DNA from 3 places in the Aureimonas mangrovi genome. Region 3 is predicted to be linked to each of the others. Evidence: riboswitches for the same ligand, from Rfam matches in the RefSeq annotation. Region 3 holds a riboswitch; each other region holds the start of a gene.
What was found. A riboswitch is a leader RNA that binds a small molecule or an ion and turns the genes downstream of it on or off. The one in region 3 is predicted to bind cobalamin.

Region 1: another riboswitch for cobalamin. It lies ahead of H1343_RS12920 (TonB-dependent receptor plug domain-containing protein); the one in region 3 lies ahead of metE (5-methyltetrahydropteroyltriglutamate--homocysteine S-methyltransferase).
Region 2: another riboswitch for cobalamin. It lies ahead of H1343_RS03790 (5-methyltetrahydropteroyltriglutamate--homocysteine S-methyltransferase); the one in region 3 lies ahead of metE (5-methyltetrahydropteroyltriglutamate--homocysteine S-methyltransferase).

The regions. Positions count from the first base shown of each region.
Region 1 is NZ_CP059692.1:2,674,428-2,680,219, reverse strand. Features, by position in the region: gene H1343_RS12930 (FecCD family ABC transporter permease) at 1-189, opposite strand, end outside; gene H1343_RS12925 (ABC transporter substrate-binding protein) at 186-1,043, opposite strand; gene H1343_RS12920 (TonB-dependent receptor plug domain-containing protein) at 1,049-2,983, opposite strand; cobalamin riboswitch at 3,100-3,301, opposite strand; gene H1343_RS12915 (TrmH family RNA methyltransferase) at 3,442-4,266, shown strand; gene H1343_RS12910 (hypothetical protein) at 4,199-5,248, opposite strand; gene H1343_RS12905 (DUF1134 domain-containing protein) at 5,499-5,792, opposite strand, start outside.
Region 2 is NZ_CP059692.1:810,102-815,893, forward strand. Features, by position in the region: gene H1343_RS03785 (xanthine dehydrogenase family protein molybdopterin-binding subunit) at 1-1,541, shown strand, start outside; cobalamin riboswitch at 1,702-1,901, shown strand; gene H1343_RS03790 (5-methyltetrahydropteroyltriglutamate--homocysteine S-methyltransferase) at 2,027-3,142, shown strand; gene H1343_RS03795 (TRAP transporter substrate-binding protein) at 3,201-4,175, shown strand; gene H1343_RS03800 (TRAP transporter small permease) at 4,172-4,663, shown strand; gene H1343_RS03805 (TRAP transporter large permease) at 4,656-5,792, shown strand, end outside.
Region 3 is NZ_CP059692.1:362,515-368,306, reverse strand. Features, by position in the region: gene cyoA (ubiquinol oxidase subunit II) at 1-28, opposite strand, end outside; gene H1343_RS01690 (MFS transporter) at 217-1,542, shown strand; gene H1343_RS01685 (ATP-binding protein) at 1,740-2,903, shown strand; gene H1343_RS01680 (response regulator transcription factor) at 2,900-3,430, shown strand; cobalamin riboswitch at 3,489-3,711, shown strand; gene metE (5-methyltetrahydropteroyltriglutamate--homocysteine S-methyltransferase) at 3,817-5,792, shown strand, end outside.

The DNA of each region.
Region 1 (5,792 bases), 1.2 Mb from region 3:
AAACCCGAGCAGCGCGCGGGGCAGGCGGAGTTCGACGAGGACGAGCGCGGGCAGCGTCTGGCGGCCGGCCAGCGCGTCGGAGAAGGCGGCCCGAAGGTCGAGCGGCGCATAGCCGAGGGCGAGTGATGCACCGAAGGCGAGGAGGCAGAGAGCCGCGAGCGTTCCCGCGAGAGCCGGTCGCGCGATCACGATCCGCCTCCGGCGTCGCCCTTGGCATCGCGCCAGCGCGCCGCGCCATCACGCAACCTTTGGACGGCTTCGACGAGGCCGGGGCCGGGGCATGTCCACAGGCGAGAGGGCACCGCCACGATCTGCGTGCGCCCTTCGAGGCGGGCCAGCGCTGGATGGCGCAGGATCTCCGTCGCGAGCGAGGGGGCGTCGTCGTCGGCATCGACGACGAGAATGTCCGGCGCCGAGAGGACGATAGTTTCCAGCGGCACGTGCCCGTATGCCGCGATGCCGAGCTCCGTTGCGGCGTTGGAAAGGCCCGCGCGGGCGAGAAGTTCGTCGCTCAGCGAGCCGGGGCCGACCGTGAAGCCGTTGGGTTCGAGGACGAGCGCGCGGGGGCGCTCGCCTGTGGCGGCCGACGTGTCGAGCGTCGCGTGCATGTTCCCAATAATCGCCGCACCGCGCTCGCGCTGGCCGAGCGCGGTGGCAATCTCGATGATCTGATCGTAGGTTCCGTCCAGCGTCTGCGGCATGGAGAGTTCGAGGATCGGGGTGCCGATACGGCGCAGGAAGCCGCTCGCGCCCTGCGTGGTGAAGGCGCCGGTGAGAACGAGGTCCGGCGCCTGGAGGGCGATCTCCTCTGCGGCCCCGTCATTGATCGGAACCTCCGCTGCAAGAGCCGAGACGTTCGAGAGCTGCCCGTCGCGCGCAAGCGATGTCACGGAAGCGATCTGCGCGCGGTCCGCGAGACGCAGGACGAGCTCGTCCGCGCACAGATTGAGCGATGCGACGCGCGGCAGCGCCTCCTCTCCCCATGCGGTTGCCGGCCCGAAGGCGGAAAGCGCGAAAAGGAGGGGGAGGAGACGCTGCCGCATGCGCGTCAGAAGGTCAGGTTGAGGCCCGCATAGGCGGCCCGCCCCGGCGTTCCGTAGGTGAAGACTTCCTCGTAGCCCTCGTCGAAGAGGTTCTCGACGCGCCCGTAGATTTCCGCATTGTCGGTCAGCCTGTAGGAGCCGGCGACGTTCACCAGCACGTAGCTGTCGAGTTCGACAACCTGGCTGGCGAAGAACTCGTCGAAGAAGAGGTCCTTCTGGGAGCCGTTGTAGATGATGCCGAGATTGACGCCGGCGCGCTCTTCCTCGCCGAAGCGGTAATCGAGGTTCAGGCTGGCGATATCGCGCGGGCGGCGGACGAGTTCGTCGCCGTCGGCGTCCTCCCCGTTGGTGCGGGTGTAGGCCGCGCGCGCGGTCAGGCCGTCGAGGAGCTGAAGCGTCAGGCCGAGTTCCACGCCGTCGATCTTCGATTCGCCCGGCAGGTTGATCGAGGTCTGGCCCGAGCCGGTGATCAGGTTCTCGATGCGCTGGTCGAAATAGGTGGCCTCGATGAAGGCCAGCCCGTCCCAGAGAGTCTGGTCGATGCCCACGTCCCAGCCGCGCGCTTCTTCCGGCTGAAGGTCCGGGTTGCCCCGGTAGTCCTCCGAGTAGCCGTAAAGTTCGTAGAGCGTCGGGTTCTTGACGCCCGTGCCGAAAGAGGCGCGCAGCTTGGTGCCCGTCTCGAGGAAGGAATAGGCGCCCGTCAGGCGGTAGGTGTCGGCGTCCTCGAAGATGTCGTTGTCGTCATGGCGCAGGCTGCCCGTCAGCGACAGCCGGTCAGCGAAGGTCACCTGATGCTGCCCGACGAAACCCGTCGTGTCGATCGTGCGGTCGAAGGAGGAGAAGGCGTTCTCGCTGACGGCCGAGTTCTCCTCGTGCTGGATCGCGAAAGTGGAGATGTGGGTCGTGTCGAACAGGGCCGGCGTGTCGAAGGAGAAGTTCGTCTGGTAGTCGACGCGCCGCGTCTCGCCGGTGAAGCCGTAGGGTGTCGTCTCGGTGGTCGTGTCGCGCTCGTTGCGCGTGTAGCCGAGGCCGAAGATGTGGTCCCAGCGTCCGTCGAGGAGCGAGAGCTTGCCCTCGGCGCGCCCGAAGAACTGCTTGCCGTCGGTCTCGATGTCGGCATCGACCGCGCCGATGCCGCCGAAGAAGTCGTCGCCGTCGGCTTTGTAGTCCACATAGCGGCCGACGAGCGACAGCTCGAAGATTTCGCTCGGGCGAAGGTTCAGCTTGGCAAAGCCCGTGGCGTTCTCGTAGCCGTCGCGCTCCGAGTTGCCGCGCGCCTCGCTGGCGATCGAGATGCCGTCGGTGCGGTAGCCGGCCCCGCTGGCGATGAAGTCGTATGTCTCGTCGCCGGCGCTGACGGAGGCTTGGCCCATCGCCGTGCCGAAGGAGCCGCCCTCGGCACGGATGCGCACGGTGGGCGCGCCCGAACCGCGACGGGTGACGATGTTGATGACGCCGCCGATCGCGTCGGATCCGTAGAGCGCGCTCTGCGGTCCGCGCAGCACCTCGACGCGCTCCACTTCCTGAGCGAGGAGATGGGCGAAGTCGAATTCCGAATCGGCGGACGGGTCGTTGACGCGGATGCCATCGATGAGAACGAGCGTCTGGTTGCTCTCCGAGCCGCGAATGCGCACCTGCGTGAACTGGCCGACGGGCCCGGCGCGATTGACGGCGACGCCCGGAATCTCGCGCAGCACGTCGGAGACGAGACGCGTCTGGCGATGCTCCAACTCCTCGCCCTCGACAGCGGTGACGGCGCTGCCGACCTTCGTGAGGGGGGTCGGAACGAGGTTCGCCGACACGACGACCTCGTCGAGCTGGAGGCTGAAGGGCGCGGCCTCCTGGGCCGACGCGAGGCTGGGCAGCGCGGCGGATGCGCTCAGGGAAAGGGCGAGGAGGGCAGGGCGACTGGCGCTGCGGCGGAGGGAAAGCTTCGGCAAGGTCGGGCCTCGGGTCACGCGTGTGTGGCACGTCACCGCGAAACCCGGCTTCGTCCCGCACGCCCGGAGGCCATGCGGATCGATCCCCGCCTGGACACCCCGCCCGGCGCGCTCGCGTGTGACCACGGCTGACGGCAGGTCTCCTGGCTCGCGGGTCGCCGTCCGTTTCGTCGCCTTCCCGGGACCCGAAAGCCCAGTGGCTGTTGACGATGGACTCGCCGCTCACAGTTGCGGGGACAGCTGCGGCATTGATCGAGTTTCCGATCGCACCGCATTCCCTTTTGATCCCCGAGGGGAACCGTCCCTCAAGGTCTTGCGGTGTGGGGTCCGGCGCGTCAACGGCGCGCAGGCGTGTCTGCTCACGCGGGGCTGCAAGGGTTGCAGACGCGCCACTCTCGAAGAGCCGCGAGCGTAGATCGAAGTACCGTGCGCGGCGCCTATGCTGTAGAGGCGCCCGGATGGAACAGGCGGATCTTCTCATCCAGCATATCGCCGACGCGCGCGACCAGCGCATCGAACCGTTCCGCGATATCCGCGAGCGCGATCTCGTGCGGCGCGGTGGCTTTATCGCCGAGGGTTCGGTCGTGCTGGACGAACTGCTGCGCTCCGAGCGCTTCCGCCCCACGGCGCTCCTCCTCCTGCGAAACCGGCTGGAGGGTCTTCTTCCCAGGCTCGCGCGCCTCGACCGAGCGACGCCCGTCTACGTTGCCGAACGCGAAGTCTTCGACGCCATCGCGGGGTTTCCAGTCCATCGCGGCGTGATGGCCCATGCGGAGCGACGGCCGGATGCTCCCGAGCCCGATCCGGCGAGCCTTGCCCGAGCCGGCGCGCTGGTGGTCGTGGCGGCCGGCATCGCCAATCACGACAATATGGGCGCGATCTTCCGGGCGGCCTCTGCCTTCGGTGCGCGCGCGGTGTTCCTCGACGAGACCGCGTGCGACCCGCTTTACCGCAAGGCGATCCGCGTCTCGGTGGGCAGCGCGTTGACGACGCCCTTCGCGCGCCTCGGCAGCGTCGAGGCGACGGCGGATCTCCTGCAATCGGCTGGCTTCGACTGCGTGGCGCTCTCGCCTCGGGGGGAAGGGCGGCTCGACCTCTGGCGCCCGCAGGGGCCGGTGGCGCTGTTCCTCGGCGCCGAAGGGCCGGGCCTGCCGGATACGGTGATGGCGCGGCTGCGCACGCTGCGCATCGCGATGGCGCCTGGCCTCGACAGCCTCAACGTGGCGACGGCCGGCGCGATCGCGCTCCACCACGCCTACGCTTGCCGTTCGGAGCAGGACTGACGGTCGCTTCCTGCGGCTCGGCGGTGCCGAGCGCGGCGGCGCGTTCGGCAAGTGTCGGTCTGGCGCCGTCGGCGGGCCTGCCCTCCGCATTGCCCGCTTCGGCGCCATCATGGATCACCCGCGCGGCGATGGCTGACACGGCTTCCAGCACCTTGGCGTTCTCGGCGGCGCGCTCGGCGGGATCGGCCGGGCGGCGCGTCGGCACCGACAGGGCGCGCAACTCGTTTACCTTTGCGCGCTCGGCCTCGGGCAGCGAGATCGGCCCGGCCGGTGGGGAAGGCGCGTTCGCCACTGCCACCGCCGCGGGTGCGGCGGCGGGCGGGGCGTCCGACCTTTCCGCGTCGGCGGCCGCCTGCGTCGTCGTGGGCTCGCCCGTGGCCTTCGGTGCCGCAGCGCGCTGCGCGAGGATCGCCGAGAGTGCGGCGGTGGCCGTCTTCACGCGGCGATGGGCCGCTTCGTCCTCCGCGTCCTCCTCGATTTCCGGCCGCTCGTCTGCGACCGGTGCCGGCTGATCGGCTTCTTCGGTCTCTACTTCGGGAGGCGGCGTCTCGGCCTCGACGAGCTTGCGGCGGAGAAGTTCGTTCTCCGTCTCTAGGCGGGCGCGTTCGTCGTCGATCTCCCGCATGACGGCTTCGAGGTCGACAATGTCGGTGCGCAGGCTGTCGTTCTCGGCGAGTGCCCGGTCGCGCTCCACCGTCATGTCGGCGACGGCGCGCACCTGCCGCCCGACTTCAGCGCGCTCGGCGATAGCGCGCTCGGCGGCACGCTTGGAGGCCATTTCGCTGCGGCGGATCGCGACCGCCGCTTCCGCACGCGCGCGGTCCACCTCGGCGCGGATCTCGTTCATGGTCGCGGGCATGGTGGCGGCGATGTCGCGGCGGGCGAGGCGCTGGGCGTTGCGCCACAGGATCGGCACGAACAGCAGCGCTACGAGGGTCGCGACGAGAGCGCCGAGAGCGAAAACGAGGCCTGTGGCGATCATGCGGAACCTAGCGGATCAATGACAAACGGCCGGACACCGCACTTCGCTCCGATTGTGGAGCCGGTCCGGCGCCTTGGCAAGCGTGCCGCGTGAAGGGCGACGGCCGACCGCACTTTCGCACGGCCGGCCGTTCTCGCGGGGGACGCTGTCTCTGAGCATCGGCCCGCGAACCGTATCCGGTTCCCGAAAGCCGATGGGTCGATTCAACAGGTTAGAGGGACTTTGTGCGCCCGAAAGGATGCACGGCGCTCTAGAAGGGGTTCCAGGTCGGCGCGGGCGTGATCTTCAGATAGCCGAGATTGAGCCCGAGTCGGGCGCCGACGCCGGTCTTGATCGGCACGAGGATGACGTTGTCGCGCTGGAGCACGGTCATGCCGAGGCCGCCGACGAGATAGGCGTTGCCCGTGACGCCGCCGAAGCGGCCGTAGACGCCCTGCACGGACGGCAGATTGTAGATCAGCATCATCATGCGCGCGCCGTCCGCGCCGGCGTCGAGCCCGACGGAGGGGCCCTGCCAGAACAGGCGGTGTTCGCCGGCGTTCTT
Region 2 (5,792 bases), 450 kb from region 3:
TCGGCATCGACGCGGATCTGATCGAGATCATCTCGCCTCATGCCGGCGGCGGGTTCGGTCAGAAGAACTCGATGCAGGCTCAGACATTCCTCGCCGCCTTCGCGGCCCGGCGCCTCGGCCGCCCGGTGAAGCTCGCTCTAACGCGAGAGCAGACCTTCCACACCGCAAGTTTCAGGCCGGCGGCGCACCATCGCGTAGCGCTCGGCGCGACGCGCGAAGGGCAGATCGTCGGCGCCGTCCACGAGGTCGACCAGCAGACCTCCCGGCACGACTTCTTTCCCAGTTCCTCGACGGAGATCACGGCCAGGCTGCACGGCATCGCCAACTTCCGCGGCAGCGAACGCATGGTGCGGACCGACACGCAGACCCCGGGCTACATGCGCGCTCCCTTCGAGCATGGCGGCACCTTCGCCTTCGAAACCGCGATCGACGAACTGGCCTGCGAACTGGAGATCGACCCCGTCGCCCTGCGGCTCGCCAACGACGCCTCGCAGGATCCGTTGACCGGCCGCCCGTTCTCCTCGCGCTTCCTCGCCGAATGCCTGACCATCGGCGCAGAGCGTTTCGGCTGGGCCGGGCGTCCGATGAGGGCAGGATCGATGACGGCCGAGAATGGCGATCTGATCGGCTGGGGCGTCGCCTGCGGCGCCTACAAAGCCTCGACGGCACCGGCGGCCGCCACGATCGAGGCGCATGCCGACGGACGCGTTCGCGTCAACGTCACGGGCCACGAGATGGGTCAGGGCCTTCGCACCGTAATCGCGAACCTCGTCGCCCGGCGCCTGAGGGCCGACGCCTCGCGCGTCGAACTCGTGCTCGGAAACACGCGGGGCGTTCCTCAGCACCTGACTGCGGGATCATGGGGCACGGCGACGGCAGTTCCGGCGGTCGAGGCCGCCGCGGACGCCCTTCTGGAGCAGTTGATCGACGCGGTGCCGGATGCCGGGCAATTGCCGATCGACGAAGTGCTGCGGCAGGCGGGGCTTGCAGAACTCTCCTCGCAGGCAAGGCACAAGGCGCCCGGCCAGCCTGATGCGGTCTATGAGCGCCTCGCGACCGGCCTGCCGGCAGCGATGGGGCCGGCCTATCCGGAATTCGTCGGCATGAGCTACATCGCGCACTTCGTGGAGGTGCGGATCGAAGGCAGCACGCGAAGGGTGCGGGTCCCGCGCGTTGTCAGCGTTGCAGACTGCGGACGGGTGGTCAGCCCGGTGACGGCCGCGAGCCAGGTGCGCGGCGGTGTCGTCGGCGGCATCGGCGCAACGCTGATGGAGATCAGCGAGATCGACCCGCGCCACGGTGGCTTCCTGAACGCCGACCTCGCCGAATACGTCGTTCCAGTGAACGCCGACATCGGTGAGATCGAGGTCCATTTCGTCGACGAACCAGATCCGCTTCTGAACGCAACGGGAGCGAAGGGGCTCGGGGAGGTGGCCATGACAGGCGTCGGCGCCGCCCTTGCGAACGCCATCCACCACGCGACGGGCCGCCGGCACCGCAACCTGCCGATTCGCCTCGACCAGATGTGGTCTGCCCCTTGAACGGCTGGATCCTTCTTCAGGGTAGAACCATAGTTCGGGATGGACACGTTCAATGGGGGAGGGTCAGCACTCCCTGTCCGCCAAGGTAGGAGACGGGCAGGCGGTCGGTACGTACGCGTTTCCATATCTTCACGTCTTGACAGAGCTTCGGCCGCGGATGACTTATCCGCCCGATCCAGGTGCCGGGGGAGACCTCGGGTAAAAGGGAATCCGGTCAGGGCTCTTGCCTCACTCCGGAACTGCCCCCGCAACTGTAGGCGGAGAGCCTGCCCGAAACGCCACCGCCTCAGATGAGGTTGGGAAGGCCGGGTGAGGCGACGACCCGCAAGTCAGGAAACCTGCCTGGATCGATCACCTGTTCCGGCCGCGGGCGGCGTGTCGGGAGCGGCTCTTCCGCCAGGGTGACATCGCTGCTTCGCGGGTTGGCCCGTGAAGCGATGTTTTGTTGCACGGCCCCCGAAGGGCCGACCTGAAGGCATGTCACGATGACGACCGAACAGACGCCCCGCCGCCGCGCTCCGCACCGCGCCGACCATGTCGGCTCTCTTCTTCGGCCGAGCGAAGTGCGCGAACTGCGCGACGCCGGTATCTTCGACGAACGCCTGCGTCAGGCCGAGGATGAAGCGGTCGGCGAACTGGTTCGGTTACAGAAGGATGCGGGCCTGCGCGTCTTCACCGACGGCGAAGTGCGCCGGCAGTTCTGGCACTACGACTTCATGGGGATGCTCAACGGCCTCGACATGAAAGCCTCGACGCGGTCGCTGCCGTTCCAGACCGAACACAAGACGCCGCCGGTCGAGGCGCACCTGACCGGACCGCTCGACTTCCCCGCCGACCACCCGATGATCGAGCACTTCACCTTCCTGAAGGGTCTGGTCAAGCCGGAAGACGGCATCGCCAAGATTTCGATCCCCGGTCCGTCGGCCTGTCATTTTCGCATGGAAGCCGAGAACATCGAGTACGCTCCCTATCGCGACGACGAGGTCCTCTTCGCCGACATCGCCGAGACGTACAGGAAGGCGGTTCAGGCCTTCTACGACGCCGGCTGCCGCTACCTGCAGCTCGACGACATCTTCTTCGCCTATCTCGGCGACGAGAAGCAGCGCGAGCAGCGCCGCGCCCGCGGGCAGGATCCCGACAAGCTGATCGAGCGCTACGCCTGGATGCTCGAGGAGGCGATCAAGGACCGTCCCGCAGACCTCGTGGTCGGCATGCACATGTGCCGCGGCAACTTCCGCTCCTCGCACGTCGCCGAAGGCGGCTACGACGCGGCGGCCGATGCGATCTTCAACCACACGTCGGTCGACGTCTACTTCATGGAGTACGACACGGAGCGCGCCGGCGGGCTGGAGCCCCTCAGGCTCCTGCCGAAGGGCGACAAGCGGGTCATGGCGGGCTTCATCACCACCAAGACCGGCGAGCTGGAGAGCATGGACTGGCTGCGCTCCAAGTTCGAAGAGGCGTCGCGCTACGTCGACATGGACCAGCTCGGCATCGCGCCGCAGTGCGGCTTCGCATCCACCGAGCATGGCAATGCCATCACCGAGGATGAGGAACGCCGCAAGCTGGAACTCGTGGTGAAGACGGCGGAGGCGATCTAGGGCGAGAACTGATCCGCTTCGACCGCCTGTCCCTGTCTCTCATCCAAGGAACGTCCCGATGAAGAACCTCAAGCGCGTCGTCCTCGCCGCAGCGCTCCTGGTCGTCGCTCCCGCCTCGGCCGAAACGCTGAAGCTCGCTCATTTCGTCGCGCCGACTCACACGTTGACCGAAGCCATCGTCACGCCGTTGACCGAGGGCATCGCGCCGTCGGGCCTGGTGATCGAAACTTATCCGGCGGGAAAGCTCGGTGCCGGTCCTGCCGACCAGTATGTCCGGGTCGTGCAGGGCGTCGCCGATATCGTCTGGGGCCTGCCGGGCTACACCTCCTCGCAGTTTCCGCTCGCCATGCTGACCGAACTGCCGGGCGCGCAGCCCGACGGAATGACCGGCGCCGATTTCCTCTGGAACGGCTACGACGCGGGGCTTCTGGAGCGGGAGTTTCCGCGAACCGAGCCACTGGCGCTGTGGACCGCCGAGCCCGCGGTCCTTATTCTGCGCGACCACGAAGTTCGCGAGCCGCAGGATCTGCGCGGCCTGAAGATCCGGGTTTCCTCCTCAATCACAGGCGAGATCGTGCAGGCGCTCGGGGCGATCCCGGTTCAGATGGCGGCCACCGACGTCTACAACGCGATGCAGACCGGCCTCGTCGATGGCGTCATCACCGGCTCTTCGGCGATCTCGGATTTTCGCTTCGACGAGGTTCTGTCGCACGTCACGCTCGGTATCCCGCTCGGCAACCAGTCCTTTTACGTCGTCGCCAATGCGGCGCGTGTCGGGAGCCTGCCGGACAGCGAGCGTGAAGCTCTTCGTGCGGCGAGCGGACGCGAGCTCTCGCGTCATGCCGAAGCGGCCTGGAACGCCAAGGGTGAGAGCGCCATCGCGGCGCTTCGCGAACGCGATCAGGGGATCGTCACCGAACTGACCCCCGACGAGATGTCCGCCTTTGAGGCGATTCTCCTGCCTCTCACGCAGGAGAAGGTTGCCGAACTCGGGGCTGAAGAGGCCTTCGCCACCATGCGGGGCGGGCAGTGAACACAAGCCTCGTTGAGCGCGGCATCGACGCGCTCGCCCGGTTCTGCGCGCGCCTTGCCGGTGCGGTACTCCTCGGCGTCACTGCCATGCTGCTTGCCGACGTCGCCGGCCGGTTCTTCGGCCACCCGCTTTTCGGCGCGCAGGACGTGGCGGAGATGTCGATGGTGATCATCACCTTCGGTGTCGTCGCGCTCCTCGACAGGCGCGGCGATCAGATCCGCGTTGATCTCTTCGGTCCGGTCATGTCGGCGCGGTTCCGGCGCGTGGTGGATCGCCTGTCCTCGCTTCTCGCCGCTGTCATCTGGCTGACCCTCGCCTGGACGCAGGTGGATGCGGCGGAGCTTTCGAGTCTTCTGTCGCTCTCCACCAACATCCTCGGCATCCCGCGCGCGCCGTTCGAATATGCACTGGCCGCCTTTGCCGCCACCGCCGGCGTCAGCGCGCTGGCGAGCGCTTTCCTGCCGTGCAGGAGCCAGCCTCATGCCTGAGACGCTCGCCGGCCTCCTCGGCATCTTCGCGCTTCTCGCCCTGATTCTTCTTCGCGTGCCGGTGGCGTTCGCCATGTTCGCGATCGGGTTCGTCGGCATCACGGCGCTGTCGGGCGTGAATGCCGCCCTGGCGCTTCTAGCTTCGGAGTCGTTTGCGCTCGCCGCTCGCTACGAACTCATCGTCATCCCGCTCTTTATTCTGATGGGCAATCTGGCGACGCGCTCAGGAATGAGCCGCGAGCTCTATGCCGCCGCATACGTCCTCGTCGGGCGCCTGCGCGGCGGGCTCGCCATGGCGACGCTTCTCGGCTGCGGCGCCTTCGCCGCCCTCTGCGGTTCCTCGATCGCCTCCGCGCTGACGATGGGCAAGGTCTCGCTCGGCGAAATGGAACGATACCGCTATTCGCCGCGCCTCGCGACGGCGACCGTGGCGGCGGGCGGTACGCTCGGCATCCTGATCCCGCCCTCCACCGGCTTCGTGATCTACGCGATCCTGACCGAGCAATCGATCGGACGCCTTTTCCTTGCGGGGCTCCTGCCGGGTCTCCTGCTTCTAGCCCTCTTCATGCTGACTGTAGCGCTTCTCTGCCGGCTGAACCCGGACGCCGGGCCGGCGGGCGAGCGGCCCACGCGGGGGTTGGGCCGGCGTGCGATTGCCGGCGCCGTTCCGGGCCTCGGCGTGATCGTAGCCACGATCGGCGGGCTCTACGCCGGCCTCTTCTCCCCGGTCGAAGCGGCGGCCGTGGGCTCGGGGCTCCTCGCGATCCTTGGCCTCGTGCGCCGTGAAATCCGCTTGAAAGACCTGTGGGACGCGGGCCGGGACTCGGCGATGACATCGGCGACGGTCATGCTGATCCTGATCGCCGCCCATCTCGTCAATCCGTTCCTGGCGCTCAGCCACATTCCGCAATGGGTTGGCGAGGCGTTGACCGGCAGCGGTCTCTCGCCCTATGCGGTCCTGGCGCTGATCATCCTGGCTTATCTCCTGCTCGGCATGTTCATGGACGGCTTCGCCATGCTCGTGCTGACGCTGCCGATTTTCTTCCCGGTCGTGATGGCGCTCGGCTTCGATCCGATCTGGTTCGGCGTCATCGTCATGATCGTCCTGGAGATCGGTCTTCTGTCGCCG
Region 3 (5,792 bases):
CGATGAGCAGTTTCGAAAATCGTGGCACGGGCGTTCGCTCGGCTTGGATCGCAGGGTGTCTGCGCCTACGCCGGACGCTGCCTGCGATGCCATTGGACATTTTGTCTAATGCCCGCGCGGGCGGCTTTGGTGCAGGGCAGACCTCGATCGCCGCGCGGTGTAGTCTTTATAACCCGATACCGTCCGTCGAACAGCCTGCCATTGTCGGAGCGTGAGATGTCGTCCTCGTCCATTCCCCACCCGCAGACCGCGGCCGAGCGCGACGCGCGCGCCGTCAACGAGCATGCCGGGGCCGATCCGGGCGAGATCGCCATCGGCGTCATCATCGGGCGGACGTCCGAGTTCTTCGACTTCTTCGTCTACGCGATCGCCTCGGTGCTGGTCTTCCCCGCGCTGATCTTCTCCTTCGCCGATCCGCTGACAGGCACGGTCCTGTCCTTCGCGGTCTTCGCGCTGGCCTTCGTGGCCCGTCCGCTCGGCACGCTCGTCTTCTCGGCGGTCGACCGCGCCTATGGCCGCGGCGTGAAGCTGACGATCGCCCTGTTCCTCCTCGGCACCTCCACCGTGGCGGTGGCGTTCCTGCCGAGCTACGAACGGGCCGGCTGGGTGGCGATCGCCATTCTCGTTGTGTTTCGCTGCGCGCAGGGGCTGGCGCTCGCCGGCGCCTGGGACGGCCTGGCCTCGCTGCTCGCGCTGAACGCGCCGGAGGGCAAGCGCGGCTGGTACGCCATGATGCCGCAGCTGGGCGCTCCGATCGGGCTGATCGTCGCAAGCTCGCTCTTCGCCTATCTGACGATGAGCCTCTCGGCGGAGGATTTCCTGTCCTGGGGCTGGCGCTATCCGTTCTTCGTGGCCTTCGCCATCAACGTCGTGGCGCTCTTCGCGCGGCTGCGCATCGTGGTGACGCCGCAATACACCAAGCTCTTCGAGACGGGCGAACTCGTGCCCGGAACCGTTTCGGACACCATCCGCGACGATTGGCGCAACATCGTCATCGGCGCCTTCGCGCCGCTGGCGAGCTTCGCGCTCTTCCACATGGTCACGGTGTTTCCTCTCTCCTACGTCTTCCTCTACACGGACGACCAGCCCTCGAACTTTCTCGTCATCGAGGGGGTCGCGGCGGTGGTCGGCCTCGGAGCCGTGGTCCTGTCGGGTGTCCTCGCAGACAGGATCGGGCGGCGCTGGCTGCTCGGCGCCTCGGCCGTCGCCATCGCGATCTTCAGCGTCTTCGCGCCGCTGCTGCTGGCTGCCGGCACGGTCGGCGAGACGGTCTACATGGTCCTCGGGTTCACGCTTCTGGGCATTTCCTTCGGCCAGTCCTCGGGCGTCGTCGCGGCCAACTTCACGCGCCAGCACCGCTACACCGGCTCGGCGCTGACCTCCGATCTCGCCTGGCTCTTCGGCGCGGGCTTCGCGCCGCTGGTGGCGCTGGTCCTTACAGAGCAGCTCGGCGTCATCTCCTCGGGCGGCTATCTTCTGTCGGGCGCCATCTGCACGCTGATCGCGTTGCGCCTCAACCGGCGCCTGGCCGCCAGCAACTGATCGAACGGGTCGGGGGCCACCGCGCTCCCGACCACCTCCGATCTCCCGCCTTCTGACCGCCCATTGGGAGCGCGACGATTTCCGTCAGCGACAACACCAACCGGAAGAACCTTTTTCTCCTCGTCCAGCTCCGCTGGATCGCGGTCGCGGGCCAGGTTGCGACGATCCTCTTCGTCCATGCCTGGCTCGGCATCGAGTTGCCGCTTTTCGAGATGGGCGCGATCGTCGTCCTTCTTCTCGGGCTCAATGTCGCAACGCTCCTGCGCCACAGTCGTCGCACCAGCGTCTCGGACACCGAGCTCTTCTGCGAACTCCTCTTCGACGTCGCCGCTCTTACCGGCCAGCTCTATTTCAGCGGCGGCGCGTGGAACCCCTTCGTCTCGCTCTACCTCCTGCAGGTGATCCTCGGGGCCGTCCTGTTCGGGCCGCGCATCGTGTGGTCGCTGGTGGGCATCACCGCCCTGTGCTTCGCTGGCCTCACAGCCTTCCACCGGCCGATGCCGCTGCCGCGCGGCGGGCGGCCTGCCTTCCTGGACCTGCACGTGCAGGGCATGTTCATCTGCTTCCTTCTCGTGGCGGTGCTTCTCGTCTTCTTCGTCGCGCGGATCAGCGGCAATCTCGCCGCGCGCGATGCCGGCCTTGCCGAACTGCGCCGCCGTGCGGTGGAGGAGGACCACATCGTGCGCATGGGCCTTCTGGCCTCGGGCGCGGCGCATGAACTTGGCACTCCGCTCGCCACGCTCTCAGTGATCCTGAGCGACTGGCGCAAGATGCCGGCACTGCGCGCCGACGCCGACATGTCGGCCGAGATGGACGAGATGCAGGGCCAGCTCGACCGTTGCAAGGCGATCGTCTCGGGCATCCTCGTCTCGGCCGGCGAGGCGCGCGGCGAGGGCACGGTCCACACGACGCAACGCCGCTTCTTCGACGAGATCGCGGCGGAATGGCGCGAGGCGCGAGGCGCGAGCGGCCTCGTCTACGAGAACCGCTTCGCGCAGGACATCGCCATTGTCTCGGATCTGACGCTCAAGCAGGTCGTCTTCAACCTTCTCGACAACGCGCTGGAAGCCTCGGCCGAGAGGATCGCCCTCACCGTCGAACAGCTCGGCGAAGACCTCGCCGTGCGCATCACGGATGATGGCCCCGGCTTCGCGCCGGACGTTCTGGCGCGGATCGGGCGCCCCTACGTCTCGACCAAGGAGCGGCCCGGCGCCGGCCTCGGCCTGTTCCTCACGATGAACGTCGTGCGCAAGCTCGGCGGGCAGGTCGAGGCACGCAACAGCGAAGAGCACGGCAGGCACGGCGGCGCGAGCGTCACCATCCGCCTGCCGCTCGCCTCCATCGAGGAGAACACCCCATGAGTGAGGATGTCCTTCTGATCGTCGAGGACGATCTGGCTCTGGCCAGGGCGCTCAGCCGCTCCTTCGAGCGGCGCGGCTACGAGGTCCATCACTGCGCCGACTACGAGGCGATGGAAACGCTCCTGCAGCGCGTCTCGCCCGGCTATGCCGTGGTCGATCTCAAGCTCGTCGGCCGCTCCGGGCTCGATTGCGTAAAAACGCTGAGCGAGCACGATCCGGACATGCGCATCGTGGTTCTGACGGGCTTCGCCTCGATCGCGACGGCGGTGGAAGCGGTGAAGCTCGGCGCCCGGCACTACCTGCCCAAGCCTGCCAACACCGACGACATCGAGAAGGCCTTCGAGCGCGTCGAAGGCGACGCCAGTGTGCCGCTCGACGGACGACCGACGTCGCTCAAGAACCTCGAATGGGAACGCATTCACCAGACGCTGGTGGATTCCGAGTTCAACATTTCGGAAACCGCGCGACGGCTCGGCATGCATCGGCGCACGCTTGCCCGCAAGCTCGAGAAGCGACGCCTCACCTAACAGACATAGCGATATAAGGATGTCTTTATATCGCTCTTGACGTTCTTTCGGAATGCGGCGATGGTGCTCGCGTCATGGTTCTTCCGTCGCGCCTCCCGTGTGGCGTGAAGCTAAGAGGGAAGCCGGTGCGCCCTCCCCGCTAAGGGAAGGCAAGGCCGGCGCTGCCCCCGCAACTGTAAGCGGCGAGCCCGTTCTCCATCAGGCCACTGGGTTCGCCCGGGAAGGCGGAGCATGGGCGGCGACCCGCGAGCCAGGAGACCTGCCGTGACGCAGTAACGTCCACGGGCGGGGTGTCCCGGTGAGGCGCATCGACGTCCCGCCCGAAGCGGGCGGCCGTCACCCATGCGCTCGCTGACCCATGCCCCCGATTGATTGGGGTCGAAGTCATGAATGCAACCGTATCCTTCGCAACGCTCGGCGTGCCGCGCATCGGGCGCCGGCGCGAGCTGAAGAAGGCGCTGGAATCCTATTGGTCCGGCCAGTCGTCAGCAGACGATCTGGAGAAAACCGCCCGCGAGATCCGTGCCGCCAACTGGCGCGAGCAGGCGGCCCTTGGCGTCACGCGCATCCCGTCGAACGATTTCTCGCTCTACGACCATGTGCTCGACACCTGCGCGATGGTCGGCGCGGTGCCGCCGCGCTACGGCTGGAGGGGCGGCAGGGTGTCGCTCGACACCTATTTCGCGATGGCGCGCGGCAGCGAGAGCCGCGGCGATGCCGGCTGCGGCCATCCGGGCCACGGGCACGGGCACGGCGAGGGCGTCGGCGCTCTCGAAATGACCAAGTGGTTCGACACCAACTACCACTTCATGGTGCCCGAGCTTTCCGACGACCAGCGCTTCGCGCTGTCCTCGACGAAGCCGGTCGACCATTTCGAGGAGGCCAAGGCCCTCGGCATCCACACGCGCCCGGCGCTGCTCGGCCCCGTCACCTTCCTGAAGCTCGCCAAGACCGACGATGCGGGCTTCGACCCGCTGGCGCTTTTGCCCGGCCTTCTCGCCGTCTACGAGGACGTCCTGCGCCGGCTGGCGGCCGCGGGCGCGGACTGGGTGCAGATCGACGAGCCGGCACTCGCCCTCGATCTCCTGCCGAACGAGCGCGACGCGCTCCGCTTCGCCTATGATCGCCTCGTCGGCGCCGCCCCGGGCCTGAAGATCATGCTCGCCACCTATTTCGGCCCGCTCGGCGACAATCTCGGCACCGCCGCCTCCCTGCCCGTCGCGGGCCTGCATGTCGATCTCGTGCGCGGGGCGGACGAGCTGCCGCACGTGCTGGCCGCCGCGCGATCCGACGCTGTGCTGTCGCTCGGCGTCATCGACGGGCGCAACGTCTGGCGCGCCGATCTGGGCGCGATCCTCGATCGTATCGAACCGGTCGTCACCGCGCGCGGTGCCGGCCTTGTCGAGATCGCGCCGTCCTGTTCGCTCCTGCACGTGCCGATTGATCTCGATCTGGAGGACGCGCTCGACGTCGACGTGAAGGGCTGGCTCGCCTTCGCTGTCCAGAAGATCGGCGAGCTCTCGGTCCTGTCGCGCGCGCTGGGCGAAGGCCGCGAGAGCGTCGCCGAAGAGCTCGGCGCAGCACAGGCCGCCATCGAGGCGCGCCGGGCCTCGCCGCGCGTCAATGATACGGGCGTGCGCGCGCGCATCGCCGGGCTCGACGCTTCGGCCGCCCGGCGCAAGGGAGCCTTTGCCGAGCGCCGCAAGGCGCAGGCAGGTCGCCTTTCGCTGCCGGCTTTCCCGACCACCACGATCGGCTCCTTCCCGCAGACCTCGGAGGTGCGCAAGGCCCGCTCGGCCAACGCCAAGGGAGCGCTGAGCAGCGCCGACTACGAGGCCTTCCTGCGAGAGGAGACGGAACGGGCCGTGCGCTGGCAGGAGGAGATCGGGCTCGACGTCCTCGTCCACGGCGAGTTCGAGCGCAACGACATGGTGCAGTATTTCGGCGAGCAGCTGTCCGGCTTCGTCTTCACCAAACACGCCTGGGTGCAGAGCTACGGCTCGCGCTACGTGCGCCCGCCGATCGTCTTCGGCGACGTCTCACGCCCCGAGCCAATGACCGTCGCCTGGTGGCGTTATGCGCAAAGCCTCACGACGAAGCCGATGAAGGGCATGCTCACCGGCCCGGTGACGATCCTCAACTGGTCTTTCGTGCGCGACGACCAGCCGCGGGCCGAGACCTGCCGGCAGATCGCGCTCGCCATCCGCGACGAGGTCGCCGACCTCGAGGCGGCGGGCGCGGCGATGATCCAGATCGACGAGGCGGCGCTTCGCGAGGGCCTGCCGCTGCGCCGGCGCGACTGGGCGGCCTATCTCGACTGGGCCGTGGAATGCTTCCGTCTCTGTTCGTCGGGCGTTGCCGA